Regions from separate parts of the Cupriavidus sp. 01L415 genome, predicted to be linked through region 1. Evidence: riboswitches for the same ligand, from Rfam matches in the RefSeq annotation. Region 1 holds a riboswitch; the other holds the start of a gene.
What was found. Region 1 has a riboswitch for ZMP and ZTP ahead of glyA (serine hydroxymethyltransferase). Riboswitches for the same ligand answer to the same signal wherever they lie in the genome.
Positions count from the first base shown of each region.

Region 2: another riboswitch for ZMP and ZTP. It lies ahead of AC1DOX_RS06990 (aminodeoxychorismate synthase component I); the one in region 1 lies ahead of glyA (serine hydroxymethyltransferase).

Region 1 covers NZ_JBFTSP010000004.1:322,368-330,387, forward strand. The annotation lists gene nrdR (transcriptional regulator NrdR) at 166-633, opposite strand; gene glyA (serine hydroxymethyltransferase) at 799-2,046, opposite strand; ZMP/ZTP riboswitch at 2,216-2,317, opposite strand; gene ybgC (tol-pal system-associated acyl-CoA thioesterase) at 2,483-2,887, shown strand; gene tolQ (protein TolQ) at 2,884-3,567, shown strand; gene tolR (protein TolR) at 3,592-4,029, shown strand; gene tolA (cell envelope integrity protein TolA) at 4,091-5,116, shown strand; gene tolB (Tol-Pal system beta propeller repeat protein TolB) at 5,322-6,665, shown strand; gene pal (peptidoglycan-associated lipoprotein Pal) at 6,686-7,195, shown strand; gene ybgF (tol-pal system protein YbgF) at 7,213-7,971, shown strand.
Region 2 covers NZ_JBFTSP010000002.1:373,687-381,706, reverse strand. The annotation lists gene AC1DOX_RS07010 (nucleotidyltransferase domain-containing protein) at 1-657, shown strand, start outside; gene AC1DOX_RS07005 (aspartate aminotransferase family protein) at 647-1,981, shown strand; gene AC1DOX_RS07000 (hypothetical protein) at 1,988-2,761, shown strand; gene AC1DOX_RS06995 (aspartyl/asparaginyl beta-hydroxylase domain-containing protein) at 2,676-3,464, shown strand; gene AC1DOX_RS06990 (aminodeoxychorismate synthase component I) at 3,498-4,664, opposite strand; ZMP/ZTP riboswitch at 4,761-4,847, opposite strand; gene AC1DOX_RS06985 (IS110 family RNA-guided transposase) at 5,129-6,175, shown strand; partial or broken gene AC1DOX_RS06980 (IS1595 family transposase) at 7,225-8,020, shown strand, end outside.

The DNA of each region.
Region 1 (8,020 bases):
CCGTCCAAAAATCGAACTGATTTTTTGCTTTTTACGGACGGCGCGCCGGAGATTTATGCGTCCCGGCCCTCTGTCGGGGTCGGTTCCGCGGTTCGCGCGCTCGCCAACTGGCCTCCATACCCGAAGGAGGTCAGTGCAGATTAGACAGCTTTTTTTGTGAGGTAGCTACCCCTTTCGTGGGGTAGGGGGCGAAAACTCGTCGAGCACGTCGCGAAATTCAGACACATCTTCAAAACTGCGATAAACGGAAGCAAAGCGAATATAGGCAATTTTGTCGAGTTTGCGCAGTTCGCGCATGACCAGCTCGCCCACCTGGCTGCTGGGGATTTCCTTCTCGCCCAGCGCCAGCAGTTTTTCTTCGATGCGGGTAATGGATTGGTCGATGGCCTCGGCCGACACCGGCCGCTTGCGCAGGGCCAGTCGCATGGAGTCCTTCAGCTTGGCGCGGGTGTAGTCCACGCGCGAGCCGTTTTTCTTGACGATGGCGGGAAAGAAGAGCTCGATGCGCTCGTAGGTGGTGAAGCGGCGGTCACAGGCCTCGCAACGCCGGCGGCGGCGCACGGTGTCGCCGTCTTCCGAGACGCGACTGTCAAGGACCTGGGTATTGGAATGACCGCAGAAGGGGCATTTCATGCCGGACCACCTGATGAATTGAGCCGGGCCGCATTGTCCATCTTTTACTTCTGTTGCGACCTTGCGGCAGGTTAAACGGCGCCGCCGGAGCGGCGCCGTTTTTGGCGCGCACTGCACGCACTATATATACAGGCAGCCGCCGATGTCGACTGCCCGTCGTGCCGCTCAGCCGTAGACCGGGAAGCGGCGGGTCAGGGCGGAGACCTGCTCGCGCACCGCGGCGATGTTGGCTTCGTCGTGCGGGTTGTCCAGCACGTCGGCGATCAGGTTGGCCACCTGGCGGGCTTCTTCTTCCTTGAAGCCGCGCGTGGTCATGGCCGGCGAGCCCAGGCGGATGCCCGAGGTCACGAACGGCTTTTCCGGATCGTTCGGGATGGCGTTCTTGTTGACGGTGATATGCGCATCGCCCAGGATCTTCTCGGCTTCCTTGCCGGTGATCTTCTTAGCGCGCAGGTCCACCAGCATCACGTGGCTTTCCGTCTTGCCGGACACGATGCGCAGGCCGCGGGCGATCAGGGTTTCCGCCAGCACGGCGGCGTTCTTCACCACTTGCTGCTGGTAAGCCTTGAACTCGGGCGTGAGCGCTTCCTTGAAGGCCACGGCCTTGCCGGCGATGACGTGCATCAGCGGACCGCCCTGGATGCCCGGGAAGATGGCCGAGTTGATGGCCTTCTCGTGCTCGGCCTTCATCAGGATCACGCCACCACGCGGGCCGCGCAGGCTCTTGTGGGTGGTGGTGGTCACGAAGTCGGCGTGCGGCACCGGGTTCGGGTAGACGCCGGCGGCGATCAGGCCCGCGTAGTGGGCCATGTCCACCATGAAGTAGGCGCCGATGGCCTTGGCCACCTTGGCGATGCGCTCAAAGTCGATGCGTAGGGAGAAGGCCGAGGCGCCGGCGATGATCAGCTTCGGCTTCTTTTCCTGGGCGAGCTTTTCCAGGGCGTCGTAATCGATGTCTTCCTGGGCGTTCAGGCCGTAGCTCACCACGTTGAACCACTTGCCGCTCATGTTCAGCGCCATGCCATGGGTCAGGTGACCGCCTTCGGCCAGGCTCATGCCCATGATGGTGTCGCCCGGCTTGAGCATGGCGAAGAACACGCCCTGGTTGGCCTGCGAACCCGAGTTGGGCTGCACGTTCGCGGCTTCGGCGCCGAACAGTTGCTTCACGCGGTCGATGGCCAGCTGTTCCACCACGTCCACGTACTCGCAGCCACCGTAGTAGCGCTTGCCGGGATAGCCCTCGGCGTACTTGTTGGTCAGTTGGGAACCCTGGGCGGCCATCACGGCCGGCGAGGTGTAGTTCTCGGAAGCAATCAGCTCGATGTGGTCTTCCTGGCGCTGGTTTTCCTTCTGGATCGCGGCAAAGACTTCGGGATCGATCTGGTCGATCGTGAAACGGCTGCGTTCAAACATGGCGTGACTCGTCTGTAAAAAGAGATACCGATGGAAAGACCGGGTGTCGGATCAGGCGCTATCGGTACTTTTGGGATACTTCGCGGGTAGGGCGCGCGGGGAAGGCATCGGCGTCCAGCACCGGGGACGTGGTTAGCGTCCATCCAGTGCAGGGCGCACCCTGCTTCCCATTCGCTGCCCAGGCGAGCGGCAGGCGCTTGTGCTTCACGCCCAAAGAACTTGCGCTTCCTCGTGGTAGTACCCACTGACTTCGCCAGTCGCGCAAGGTGGAATGGTTGCGGCAGAGTTTACGCGAGCCGGCGCCTTGCCGCAAGACGGTGCACCGGCCAGCCCGCCTCCCGCAAAGCCGCGCGGGGCCTGGCTCGCAACTTGCTGTTGCAAAGTCTCCTGCGGGTTTACCTCCGTTCGGGCATCGTGCTCCGCTACAATGCCGCCCATGCCGAACTTTGTCTGGCCGCTGCGGGTGTACTGGGAAGACACCGATGCAGGCGGTGTGGTGTTTTACGCCAACTACCTCAAATTCTTCGAACGGGCGCGCACCGAATGGCTGCGCTCGCTCGGGATCGAACAGCAAGCCCTCGCCGATCTGTCCGGTGTGGTCTTCGTCGTACGCAGTACCGCCGTGGAATACAATGCGCCCGCCCGGCTGGATGACCAGCTGGAGATCCGTACGCATATTGAACGGGTCGGGCCGGCTTCGGTCCAATTCGCCCAAGAAGCGTGGCGAGGTGACCTCCAACTGGCCAGCGGCAACATCCGGGTCGGATGTGTTGATAAAAGCACGTTTCGCCCGGCCCCGATTCCTGCCCCTGTCCTCGCAACCATCAAGAACGCTCGATGAATCCAGTGACTGTCACGCAAGACCTGTCGATCATTTCGCTGGTGCTCCACGCCAGCCTGCTGGCACAGGCCGTCATGGCACTGCTGCTGGTGATGTCCCTCTTCTCGTGGACCTACATTTTCCGCAAGCACCTGGCGCTGCGTTCGGCACGCACCCAGACGGAAGGCTTCGAGCGCGACTTCTGGGCTGGCGGCGACCTGCAGGCGCTTTATAACAGTGCCGTCAACAATCGCCACAACACTGGCGCGCTGGAACGGATCTTCGAGTCGGGCATGGGCGAATTCCTGAAGGCCCGCGAGCGCAGCAACGATGCCGGCGCGCTGCTGGATGCCGCCCGGCGCGCCATGCGCGCCGCGTATCAGCGCGAAATGGACGTGCTGGAATCGCACCTGCCGTTCCTGGCCTCGGTCGGCTCGGTCAGCCCGTATATCGGCTTGTTCGGCACGGTATGGGGGATCATGAACGCCTTCCGCGGTCTTTCGAATGTGCAGCAGGCAACGCTTGCATCCGTGGCGCCCGGTATTGCCGAAGCGCTCGTTGCCACGGCGATCGGCCTGTTCGCCGCCATTCCGGCGGTGATCGCCTACAACCGTTACGCGACGGAGATCGATCGCCTGGCGATCCGCTTCGAAAGCTTCATGGAAGAATTCCTGAACATCCTGCAACGGCAGACCCGCTAAACCACTGTATCCGGAGCCCCAGCCATGGCAGCCATTCAGCGCCGAGGCGGCTCGCGCCGCCGGGCAAGTGCCGAGATCAACGTCGTTCCGTATATCGACGTGATGCTCGTGCTGCTCGTCATCTTCATGGTGGCGGCACCCATCGTGAACCCGGCCGTGGTCGACCTGCCGTCGGTGGCCAACGCCACGCCGCAGCAGAAGACCCCGCCGGTCATCGTCACCGTGCACGAAGACGGCGCCTTGACCGCGCGCGGCAAGGACAACGCCGGCAACGCGTTCGAGCGCAAGCTCGACAAGCGCGGCCTGCTGGAGTTCGTGCATCAGCGCCAGAACGAGAACCCGGACCAGCCCGTCGTGATTGCCGCCGACCGTGCCGTCAAGTACGAAGCCGTGCTCGACGTGATGTCCGTCCTGAAGTCCGATGGCGTGAAGCGCGTCGGCCTGATGGTGAAATCAAAGTAAGCGTCGCGACAAAGTGGCCAGCCTTTCGTCACGTCATCCAGGCCAACGGCCATCGCGCGCCATGAAGGTGGCCGCCTATCCGTATCAGCCCGTCAAGGAACGCGGCACGACGCGATCCTTCCTGTTGGCACTGCTCATGCACCTGTTGCTGGGCATCGTGTTGTATTACGGCGTCCACTGGCAGAGCAGTACGCCGGTAGGGGCCGAGGCCGAGTTGTGGGAAGAGGTTCCCGATGTCGCGCCCGCGCCGCCACCCCCGCTCGTGGTGCTGCCGCGGCCGGCGCCGCCCGAACCCGCCGTGCGCAGCAAGGCAGAGGAAGACGCGGACATCGCGCTGGAACGTCAGAAACGCAAGCAGGCCGAGGAGGTCGCCGAGCGCGAGGCCGCGCGCCAGGAAGCCGCCCGCAAGGAACAGGAAAAGAAGGACGCCGAAAAGCGCGAGGCCCAGCGCAAGGAAGAGCAGCGCCAGCAGCAGCTCGACGCCCAGCGCAAGGAAGACGCGAAGAAGAAGGCCGAACAGGATCGCAAGGAGCAGGCCGAGCGCGACCGCAAGGAAGCCGCTGACGCCAAGGCCAAGGCGGATGCCAAGGCACGCGCCGATGCCGAGCAAAAGGCGAAGGCCAAGGCTGAAGCCGACGCCGAGCAGAAGGCAAAGGCCAAGGCCGACGCGGATGCCAAGGCCAAGCGCGAGGCCGCGGCCAACGCGCAGCGCAAGAGCGAGCTGGCGCGCCTGCAGGCCATGGCCGGTGGTGGTGCCACCGCGAGCGGTGGTGGCGTGGGCAATTCGGCCGGCTCGGGCGCGGGGTCGGGCGGCAAGGCGTCGCCCGGGTACTCGGATCGCGTGCGTCGACGCGTCAAGCCAAACATCATCTTTGGCGGCGATGTGGAAGGCAATCCGCCGGCGGTAGTGTCCGTGTCGCTGGCGCCGGATGGATCGTTGCTGTCTGCGCGGGTGACCAAGTCGAGTGGCAACTCCGACTGGGACAACGCCGTGCTGCGTGCGGTGCAACGATCGGACCCGCTGCCGCGCGATGAAGACGGCAAGGCACCGTCGAGCTTCACGATCACGTTCCGTCCGAAGGACTGAGTGTCGAACACGTCATGATTTGCAACATAATGCAACCTTCAGCGTGGGCCACCAGTCCGATTGCTACCATTGACGGTTGCCTGACGCGGCCGGCAGCGTGCAAGACGTGCGCAAACGGGGTATGCGCCAAGTCGCATGCCGTCCGTCTCGCCGTTCTTGCTGTGCCCGCCGTACCGATGAATTCTGAAATCGACTGAGGAGCAGCATGCGAAAGCTTTGGGCCCCCAATTGGCTGTCCGCGAGGCGGCACAACGCTCACCCCACCCGCGAGCAAAGCCGCCACGCACTGATGGCATGGCTGGCTGCGGCGCTGATGTCAGCGGGCGTCGCGCACGCTCAACTGAACGTGGAAATCACCGGTGTTGGTTCGAACCAGTTCCCGGTGGCCACGGCCAACTTCCAGGGCGAGGCACAAGCCCCGCAGAACCTGACCGCCATCATCCGCAGCGACCTCCAGAACAGCGGCCGGATCCGCAACGTCGATCCGGCCGGTGCCACGGTGGCCGAGTCCGCCCAGGTGGACCTCGGCAGTTGGAAGACACGCGGCGCCGACGCATTCGTGGCCGGCAGCGTGACCCCCTCCGGCAATGGCCAGTATGAAGTCCGCTTCCGCCTGTACGACACGGTCAAGGGCCAGAGCCTGGGCGGTCTGGCGTTCAACGTCTCGCAGAACCAGCTGCGCGTGACCGCGCACAAGATCGCCGACTATATCTACGAGAAGCTGCTGGGCGAGCGCGGTGTGTTTGCCACGCGCCTGTCCTACGTGTCCCGCGTGGGCGGTCGCTACCAGTTGCTGATTTCCGATTCGGACGGCCAGAACGCCCAGGTGGCGCTGACCAGCAACGAGCCGATCATCTCGCCGTCGTGGTCGCCGGATGGCCGTCGCGTGGCCTACGTCTCGTTCGAAGCCCGCAAGCCGGTGATCTACGTGCACGACCTGGCCACGGGCAAGCGCGTGCTGGTATCGAACCAGAAGGGCAACAACAGCGCGCCGTCGTGGTCGCCTGATGGCCAGCGTATTGCTGTGGCGCTCTCGCGCGACGGCAACACGCAGGTCTATCTGGTCAACGCGGATGGCTCCGGCCTGCGCCGTCTGTCGCGCAGCAGCGCGATCGACACCGAGCCGCAGTTCTCGCCGGATGGCCGTAGCATCTATTTCACCAGCGATCGCGGCGGTGCGCCGCAGATCTACCGCATGCCGGTCTCGGGCGAAGAGGGCGGGGCGGCGCAACGCGTGACCTTCAAGGGCAACTACAACGTCAGTCCGCGCATCTCGCCGGACGGCAAGTACCTGGCCTTCATCTCGCGTACGGGCGGCTTCAAGCTGCAGCTGCAGGACCTGTCCAATGGTGATGTGACATCCCTCACCGATACGTCCAACGACGAAGCCCCGAGCTTCGCCGCCAATGGCAAGTACATTCTCTACGCCACCCGTGTGGGCGGCCGTGCAGTGCTGGCGGCGGTCTCCACGGACGGCCGTACGAAACAGGTTCTGTCTCTCCAGTCCGGCGAAGTTCGCGAGCCGTCCTGGGGTCCTTTCATGCAGTAGAAAAAGAGGAGTCTCTCGCCATGTCCCAAATGATGACCAAATCGCTCGCCATCGCCGCACTGCTCGCCCTGGGTGCCTGCAGCTCCGGCGTAAAGCTGGATGACGCCGCCAAGTCGGGTGCCGGCACCACGCCGGGCGCGGATGCCCGCAACGTGGCCCCGGTGGATGTCTCGCGCGATCCGCTGAACGATCCGAACGGTCCGCTGGCCAAGCGCAGCGTGTACTTCGACTTCGACAGCTACAGCGTCAAGTCGGACTACCAGGGCATGCTGCAATCCCACGCCCAATACCTGGGTGGCAACAAGGGCCGCAAGATCCTGATCCAGGGCAACACCGACGAGCGTGGTACGAGCGAGTACAACCTGGCCCTGGGCCAGAAGCGTGCCGAGGCCGTGCGCCGTTCGCTCTCGTCGCTGGGCGTGCCCGAGGCGCAAATGGAAGCCGTGAGCCTGGGCAAGGAAAAGCCGAAGGCCACCGGTCACGACGAAGCCTCGTGGGCCGAGAACCGTCGCGCCGATATCGCCTACTGATCTACGGATAAGCCTTCATGAATGCTCGCGTTTCCACCCTGCTGTGGCTTGCTGCCGTTTCCGGCGGTGGCATGCTGGCGGCCACTTCCGCGCACGCCGGCGTCTTTGACGACGACGAGGCGCGCCGCGCGGTGATCACCCTGCGGGACCAGTTCAACGGTTTCCAGGCGACGGCGTCGCAGCGTATCGACCAGAACAGCCGGACCCAGCTCGACATGCAGAACCAGCTCGAAGGCCTGCGACAGGAGGTGGCACGGCTGCGCGGTCAGAACGAGGTGCTGCAGAACACGGTGGACGCGCTGCAGAAGCAGCAGAAGGACTACTACGCGGACCTGGACGCGCGCCTGAAGAAATTCGAGCCGCAGCAGGTCACCGTGGATGGTCGCGAGGGCGTGGCCCAGGCGACCGAGAAGCCTGAGTACGACGCGGCGCTCAAGCAGTTCCAGTCGGGCGATTTCAAGGGCGCGGGCAGTGCGTTCTCGGCCTTTGCGAAGAAGTACCCGCAAAGCCCGTACCTGCCGCTGGCGCAGTTCTGGCTCGGCAATTCGCTCTACGCGCAACGCGACTACAAGGGCTCGACAAACGTCCTGCAGAACATGGTCCAGGCTTACCCGACGCATCCGAAGGTGCCTGACGCCATGATCGCCATTGCCAACAACCAGCTCGAGTCCGGCCAGAAGGCTGCGGCGAAGAAGACGCTGGAGACGGTGGTGGCCAAGTACCCGGGCACGGAAGGGGCCCAGGCCGCGAGCAACCGGCTGAAGACCCTGAAGTAATCGCAGTACTGGCAGTACGAGAGTCAGGAAAAGACCCGCGCAAGCGGGT
Region 2 (8,020 bases), on a different contig from region 1:
GGACAGCGGATCTTCCGGCACTGTGGCAGGTTGGTGAACTTAAAGATTCAGTCCCGCGAGACGTTGGCATCGGTCCTTGTCGACCCGCAGAGCGCCTGCCGGTATCTCACTGCCCTTACCTACTCCGTCCCCCTGATCGACCGAGACGGGTTCCTGCAAGACTTGCTGGACAAGGCCCGCAACTTCGACTGGACTCCCGAACTGATCTACAGCGCGCATCGTGATGCGGCCGCAGAATTGATCGCTTGGTTGGAAGAGGTCCACAAGGGCATCGCGGGTCTCGAATTGGGGGACTCAGGAAGGCTCCTACAAGCCGTCCACGGTTGCTCCTGGGGCATGTTGCGGGTTGTTCAGTTGCACCTTAGGGTCCTGGAAGGCGGCGACAACACGGTCGTCGATGACGTCATGGCTGCCGTGGGCGCGGCTGCCGAGTGGCCCACGCTCCTGAGGACGGCAATCGGACTCACAGGGGCCAGTCTTTCCGACCGAGTTGAAGCAGGCCTCGAGTTGTTCTGCGCCACCTCAGAGCTTGTCCAGTCCTCGTTCCTTCCCGACGAGATGCGGATGATCGAACCGAGCCTGGCACAGACCCGCGAGTTCCTCACCTCCCGTCCGCGCCACTGGGCGAACCAACCAACAGCCGCCAATGCTCACTGAAGCCACTTCTTCTGTTGGATCGTCGGGCTCGCATCTCGTTGGTGACGTCATGTCGGCCTGGAACGCTTTCAGGTGCAGCGGCCCGGTAAAAGTGTCCCACGCGCGCGGTTCAAGGGTCTGGACCGAAGACGGCCGGGAGATGTTGGATTGGATCATGGGCTGGGGATCACTCCTGTTGGGCCACACCCCGCCGTTTGCCCGCGCCGCGATGCAGGAGGCCAACGAAGACGGATTCGGCTTCCAGTACGAGACGTCTGATAACGAACGACTGGCAGCGCGGCTCGCGACCCTGATCCCAAGCGCCGAGCGGACGCGCTTCGCAAACTCCGGAACAGAGGCAACATTGCACGCACTCCGTGTTGCAAGGTTCGTCACCGGACGCAGAAAAATCCTCAAGTTCGAGGGCCATTTCCACGGAGTCAATGACTACCTTCTGTTCGGTGTGGATGGCGGCACGAGGCTTGGTGAAACTATGGCTGGCGGAACAATCGAACCCGTTGCCGGCAGCCGAGGCCTTCCCGAGGACGCGCTGAGGAATTTGGTTGTGGTCGTACCCTTCAATGATGCGTCGGCCGTCGAATGTGCATTCGCGCAGAATCGAGGCGAAATCGCGGCCGTCATCGTCGAGCCCGTGTCGCTCAACATCGGATGCGTCTATCCGCGGCCGGGCTTTCTGAAGCTACTGCGCGAGAAGTGCGATGCCGAGGGATCGCTGCTCATCTTCGACGAAATCCTCACGAACTTCCGTCTCGGTCCATCGGGGGCGCAGGGCGCCTTCGGCGTTGTACCCGACCTGACTTGCCTCGGGAAGGCACTAGGATGCGGCTTTCCGGTGGCCGCGCTTTGCGGCCTGTCGTCACATATGGACGTGCTCAGCCCCGTGGGAGGCGTGGAGATGGCCGGAACCAATACCGGCCGCAGACTTTCGATCCTGGGCGCGCTGCATGCGATCGAAGCAATGGTCGCACAAGAGGCGTGGCGCTCGGTCCAGGTACTTCAGGACATCTTCGTCGACGGGGCGCGCGAGATCTTCGCGCGACACGGGGTACCCGTCTATGTCCAAGGAGCAGGCGGCCGCATTGGTGTTCATATCGGGCTGGACCGGCAGCCGCAGAACTTCCGCGATGTCACCGCCAAGTGGAACCGTGACTATCACGTCAAGTGCTACATGGCCTGTGTCCACGCCGACCTCTTCGGCTTCCTTCTCCCGCTAGGACCCTGTCCGGAGCCCGTAACGCTTTCCGCAGCGCATACCGCGGCGGACATTCAAGAGACACTCAATCGGCTGGAATCTGTCCTGAAAACCCTGCCCCGCTACCACTGACGAAAGATGACATTTACCGGCTTCGAGCTGCCGACGGCGAGCAGTGATTGGCGCATCACGAGGCAGACTTACTCGGCGGACGAGGATTCCTTCTACGAGTCTCTGTTCTATCTATCCAACGGATCGTTGGGCGTAAGGGGGACCGTCGACTTCGCCAATCCGTACGCCCGGCCCGGCCTTTTCCATCGCAAGCTCTATGGCCCAACCACGTTCGGCACGCGACAAATCATCAACGCGCTGAACCCGACGTTCGTGTGCGTAGAAGTCAACGGGAGTCCCCTAGGCTCGCTGCTCGCCGACGCCCACCAGTTTGAGCAGGCGCTTGACATGCGCCATGCGTACGTCGAAACGAATGTTCGCTGCTCACTGGGCGGAGCACCGGCGGGCATCGGCATCCGCCGTCTCGTTGTTTCTGGCAACGACACGATCGTGAGTGCCATCCGGATCGGAGCGCCATGCGGCAGCATCGTCACGTGCCGCCAGGGTGTGCAATTCGGCCACGGGAACATGGATCTGGCCGGAAGGCGGGAGCACGTCCGCATTGAGCAACTTGAGATTGTTGACTCGGTGGCGGACACGACGGGCTTTGGGATCGCTTGCCGGACACGGGCGGACGGCAACATCGTCTGCGCATTCATCTGCGCCACGCCCCCGGGCAGCGCCATTGACCATTCGTCCGCTTCCTTCATCCAGCATGGGGTGTTTGGATTGTCGCACCATCCCGCCCCCGCCAGTGAATGTCAATATCCATTTTTCGATAATTCAGAAAGAAATTTCTGACCTTGGGGGAAATCCATGGATCAGGCATGGATTTCACTCCACTGGACATGATGTGATCCCCCTATTGAGTACAGGTGGTGACTTGTTTGCTCGTGGCGGGGCACCGAATCATTCCCTTTTGCCGCCATTCTTGCCAACAAGCCATCTAGAGCGAATGCCTTACACGAGGGAGCTAATTCACTCTTTCGGTGCCTCACCTCAACGCGCACGAATGGCTAAGATAAGGGCTGGGGAAGTTATAAAACCACATCGCGACCTGCACCCGAATTGGTTCAACAAGGTACGCGTTCACATTCCAGTCGTGACAAATCCAAATGCACTATTTCACGTGTGGGAATATGACAACATCCTGAAGCGAGAAGACCGAACTGACTTTCACATGACGGCTGGTACAGGCTGGGTCTTCGACACATGGCGCGCACACGCGGTAACAAACTTCTCTCAGGAGGATCGGATACATCTGATCATCGATCTCGAGCCGCGCGATCGTCTCTTCTCCCTAATGTTCGACGGAGTGCCCGAGCAAGGGGTACGCAAATGCCTCGCGTATGAATACCCCCGGGAATACCGCACCGACATGGAGACTCTACGCTGGCTGACCGGTGGCAACATCGATGCTGGCATTCATCTATGGCGGACAACAATCGTAGATTGCAATCCACAACTGAGCCAATACCAGTATGATCCGGAGTTCTGGATCTAACGAGGCTGTACCTTAGGGAATATGCCCGATCTCTCAGGCGGCGGCATGCGCGTCTCTAGTCCATGCGCGCGCATTGTTTGCCTCCAATATCCGGGATTTCCATTGACATTCCTGCCACTCGAGTTCCGGATCTGAGTCGAGCACAATGCCGCCACCTACTCCATACACTCCGGACCCTTTGTCGTTGAGTAAAAGCGTGCGAATAGCAACGTTCAACGAGAAGTCTCCGTTTGGCGCCAGCCAACCGATGCTGCCACAATACAGGCCGCGATCCGTACCCTCCAGCTCATGGATGTAGCGCATCGCCGCGATCTTAGGAGCGCCAGTGATGGAGCCACACGGAAACAATGCTCGTAGTACGTCCAGAAGCGAAGTTTGGCCAATGTCCGCGCTGATGGTGGACGTCATAGTCCAAATCGACGGATAACGTTCCAACTCGAACAGCCTCTCAACAGTGACCGAGCCAACACGTGCAATCTTGCCCAGATCGTTACGTAAAAGATCAACAATCATCGCATTTTCGGCGCGATCCTTGACACTGGCCAGGAGGGCGCGAGCCGATCGTTGATCTTGGATGGCGTTAGCATAACGCGGAGCTGTGCCTTTCATCGGACGACTGGTCACCCTCCCATCTTTGCGACACAGAAAGAGCTCCGGTGAAAAAGACAATATATGCTGCCCTTCGATGCGGATATACGCAGCGTGTGCGGCAGGATGGCGATTGATCAGAGTCCGGTAGAGAGCTACTGGATCTCCCACAATTTCGACATCGATGGGAAATGTATAGTTGACTTGATAGACGTTGCCTTCCTCGATCAAACACCGAATCTTTTCGAGTCTTTGTTTGTATGTCGCGAAACTAATCCGTGGGCAGGCGGAAACGATTTGGCTCACCTGGCCTACTTCGGGCGGGTGCCACACCGCCTCAGTCTCCGCGCGCTCGAACACAAGAGCAGTCAAGCGAGGTTCATCGCTATGTGCGGATGAAGTTCTCGCTTGCCGAGCTAGCGCTGGCTCCAGCCATTCACCCAGCGAATAGGACAGTATCAAGGCAATCCAGTGACCTTGTTGCCTGCTTGCCTCGATGGCGGCCATGGCTGTAGGAACGTCACTAGGTGCATACGCCTCAATTCGGCGACGCAACCCATAGAGGGCCAGAGCGCGCTTGGCGATCGTGTTCTCAAATCGACAGATCGTCATCGACCACCTCCTGTACCGCTCCGACGGTGTATCGAGATACGGGTGCGTGTGGGCTTGCATCTCCGGGCATTGCTTACCCTCCATGCGGATGAAAGAGAAATATGCCCAGGCGCGCGGCTACGCGGCAAATGTCGCATTCCCCGATAGTTATCTATCTCTGAGTCGCCAGTTCAGCGACTGGCTGAATTGTCGCATAAATGATTGCCGAAACACAACGCCTAAGATAGCTATGGTACGGTGAAAATTCTTACGTTCACTTAATATTAAATTCACTCAAGTTGATATGAATAAGTTTCTACGAAACCTTCTTCGCTACAGATTGTCCTTCCTCTATACCTTTTAGGTGAAGCCGACTGTTGAACCGGGTTCGAATGGGCGTTAATGGGATGGACGCCCCCTCCCCGTGAAGGTACATGAGTGCCAAACTGGTGAGCATGGCAACCTCTCAAACAGGAGCATCCCTCATGAAGGTCACGACGATCGGCATCGACTTGGCGAAGAATGTGTTTCAGATCCACGGTGTGAATGAGCTTGGCAAAGCGACGTTGAGGAAGCAGCTCAAGCGTGCCCAGGTGGCCGAGTTCTTTGCGACTCTGCCGCCGAGTGTAATTGGGATGGAGGCGTGTGGCAGCGCGCACCACTGGGCCCGTAAGCTGCAAAGCTTTGGGCACACGGTGCGGCTGATGGCGCCGCAATTCGTCAAACCGTACGTCAAGACCAACAAGAACGATGCGGCCGATGCTGAGGCGATCTGCGAAGCGGTAGCACGACCGAACATGAGATTCGTGCCGATCAAGAATGTTGAGCAGCAAGCGGTGCTGGCACTGCACCGTGCGCGCCAGGGCTTCGTGAAAGCGCGTACCTCGCAGGCCAACCAGATCCGCGGATTGCTGGCTGAGTTTGGGTTGGTTGTTCCCCAGGGCATTGGGAACATTGCCAGGCAGGTCCCGGAGTTGATCGAGGACGCGACCAACGAGTTGCCCGGCTCGTTCCGTCTGCTCATCCAGCGACTGCTGGAGCATCTGAAGGAACTGGACCGTCAGGCCGATGAAATTGGCGCGCAGATCGAGGCATGGCATCGGGATAACGAGTTGAGCCGCAAGCTGGCGCAAGTTCCAGGAATCGGCCCGATTACCGCCAGTGCACTGGTAGCGACCGTAGGCAACGCGCGGAACTTCACCAGCGGCCGCCAATTGGCGGCGTGGCTTGGCCTTGTGCCTCGACAAAACTCCAGCGGAGGCAAAAACGTCTTGCTCGGCATCAGCAAGCGAGGGGATACATATTTGCGAACGCTGCTCATCCATGGCGCTCGCGCGGTAATCTACAGGGCCAAGCCCAAAGGGGCGACGAGTGGTTGGCTCCAAACATTGCTCTCGCGACGCAATGTCAATGTGGCTGCCGTGGCGCTGGCAAACAAGAATGCAAGAATCATCTGGGCGCTGCTGACACAGAACCGAGACTTCTGTCCTGAGTATGCCCCTACCGCAGCGCGGCAGCCTGCGCAGGCCTGAACTCAACGATAAAAACGCGCGCAAGAGAAATCTCCAGACCATCGATTGCTCAGGCGATCAAACAGTGATGGCAAGACGGTCAGACCGTGGTTGGCAGAAGCCTGATATGCAACACGAGCACGAGGCTCGCAGCGTTGATAAGGCGCCGACCAGCGGATTCCATCAGGGACGGCAGGCATGAGCCTGACATCAAGTCCGGATACATGACTGCAATCTCGACCTTCTATCCATTGCTGAATGCATCGTTTGACAAACCGGGGGCGTCCATACATGTTGCATATATCCGGGCGTCTGGCTGGGCCCTGACGTTTACGCGCAACGGTCTGGGCGGCGCCCCTGTTAACTCTTCGGGTAACTGCGTAGAATCTCGATTTTTGCAATAGAGATGTGCAAGGACAAACACAGCGGGGAGAGCCAAAGGAGATCTACCGTGTCAGGAACTGGGCTCGATGCCTCGATTCTCACTGCGCCACCGGTTGGCACAGGGGTATGAATGCCGAGTATGCAAAACTACGTGGACACAGCACAAGAATAAGGCGAACCCATTCTCGCCCTGGACCATCAAGCGCCAGTAGCGCTTCATGGTCGTTCAGGCCGTAGGCTCCTGGCCTCTACACGTGGCCTCGATCACCTCAGGATGACCGTTTAGGGAGCCCCAACGGACGTAGCTTGGGCATAGGCGAAGTGGCAGCTTTCGAGCTGGAGGTACGCCTCCTGGAAAAGCGTGACATAGTCTTACCACCTTTATCCAGGGACGAAATTCCAAGTGAATAAGTCCATGGTTGTGATCTGCAGTCGCGTCGACCTGACGTCCTCGCCGCGCTATCGTTCGCGAGCAGCGTTCGATAGCGGTCTGACCGCTAAAGACGAATGTCAATGACTTTCTTCTCTAGTGGCTGTAGAGCTCGTCAATGCCCTCCTCCCGGTCGAGGCCAAAGCAAGTTTGCAGTCGATTCGCTCATGAAGGCGATTATTCGCTGCGCAGCGAATAAAGCCATTACGCCGATAAGCGCGATCCATTTAACCGGAGCTCGGCGCATACTACCGCCATGAAGCGCCCGAGCGCAGGCATTCACTACCCCGGTTCCTTCGGCAAGTTCCAGACGTAGTTCCAGTCCGACGCCGACTGCTTGGACTACCTCGAGTGGCTGCGATGGCCGTCCGGGTTCGTCTGCCCGGAATGCGGCCACGCTGGTGAATGGCGCCTGGGAGACGGGAGGTTCATGTGCACGGACTGTGGCAGCCGCACGTCCGTGACGGCGGGAACCATCTTCGACCGAACCCGCACGCCGCTCACGGTCTGGTTCGCCGCATGCTGGAACTTCGCCTCCGGCAAAGACGGAATCTCGGCTTTAAGTCCGAAGCGCACCTTGGAGATCGGTTCGTACCAGACGGCTTGGGCGATGCTGCACCGGCAGCGATCCATCTTGGTTCGTCCCGATCGGGAACTCATGCGCGGCAAGGTAGAGCTGGAGCAAACGTACATCGGCGGGTTCGATCCCGGGTTACCTGGAGGGCGCGCCCAAGGGAAGAAGGTCCTGACGTGTGTCGCGGTCGAGCTCATCGAGCCCAAGGGATTCGGCCGCTGCCGGTCGCTGCTGGCCTTCGTGTCGACGAATGTCGAGCCGGGGGCAACAGTGATCACCGATGCTTGGCAGAGCTACCGAGGATTGGAGAAGAAAGGCTACATCCATGACCGTCGCAGCCAGCGGGCAGCCAGCGCGCGTGGCGAAGACCCGGGCGCGCTGCTGCCAGGCGCATCGGATCGCGTCCCTGGCAAAACGCTGGCTGCTCGGCACCCACCAGGGAGCGGTAGACGCCGCGCACTTGCCCAGCTACCTCAAT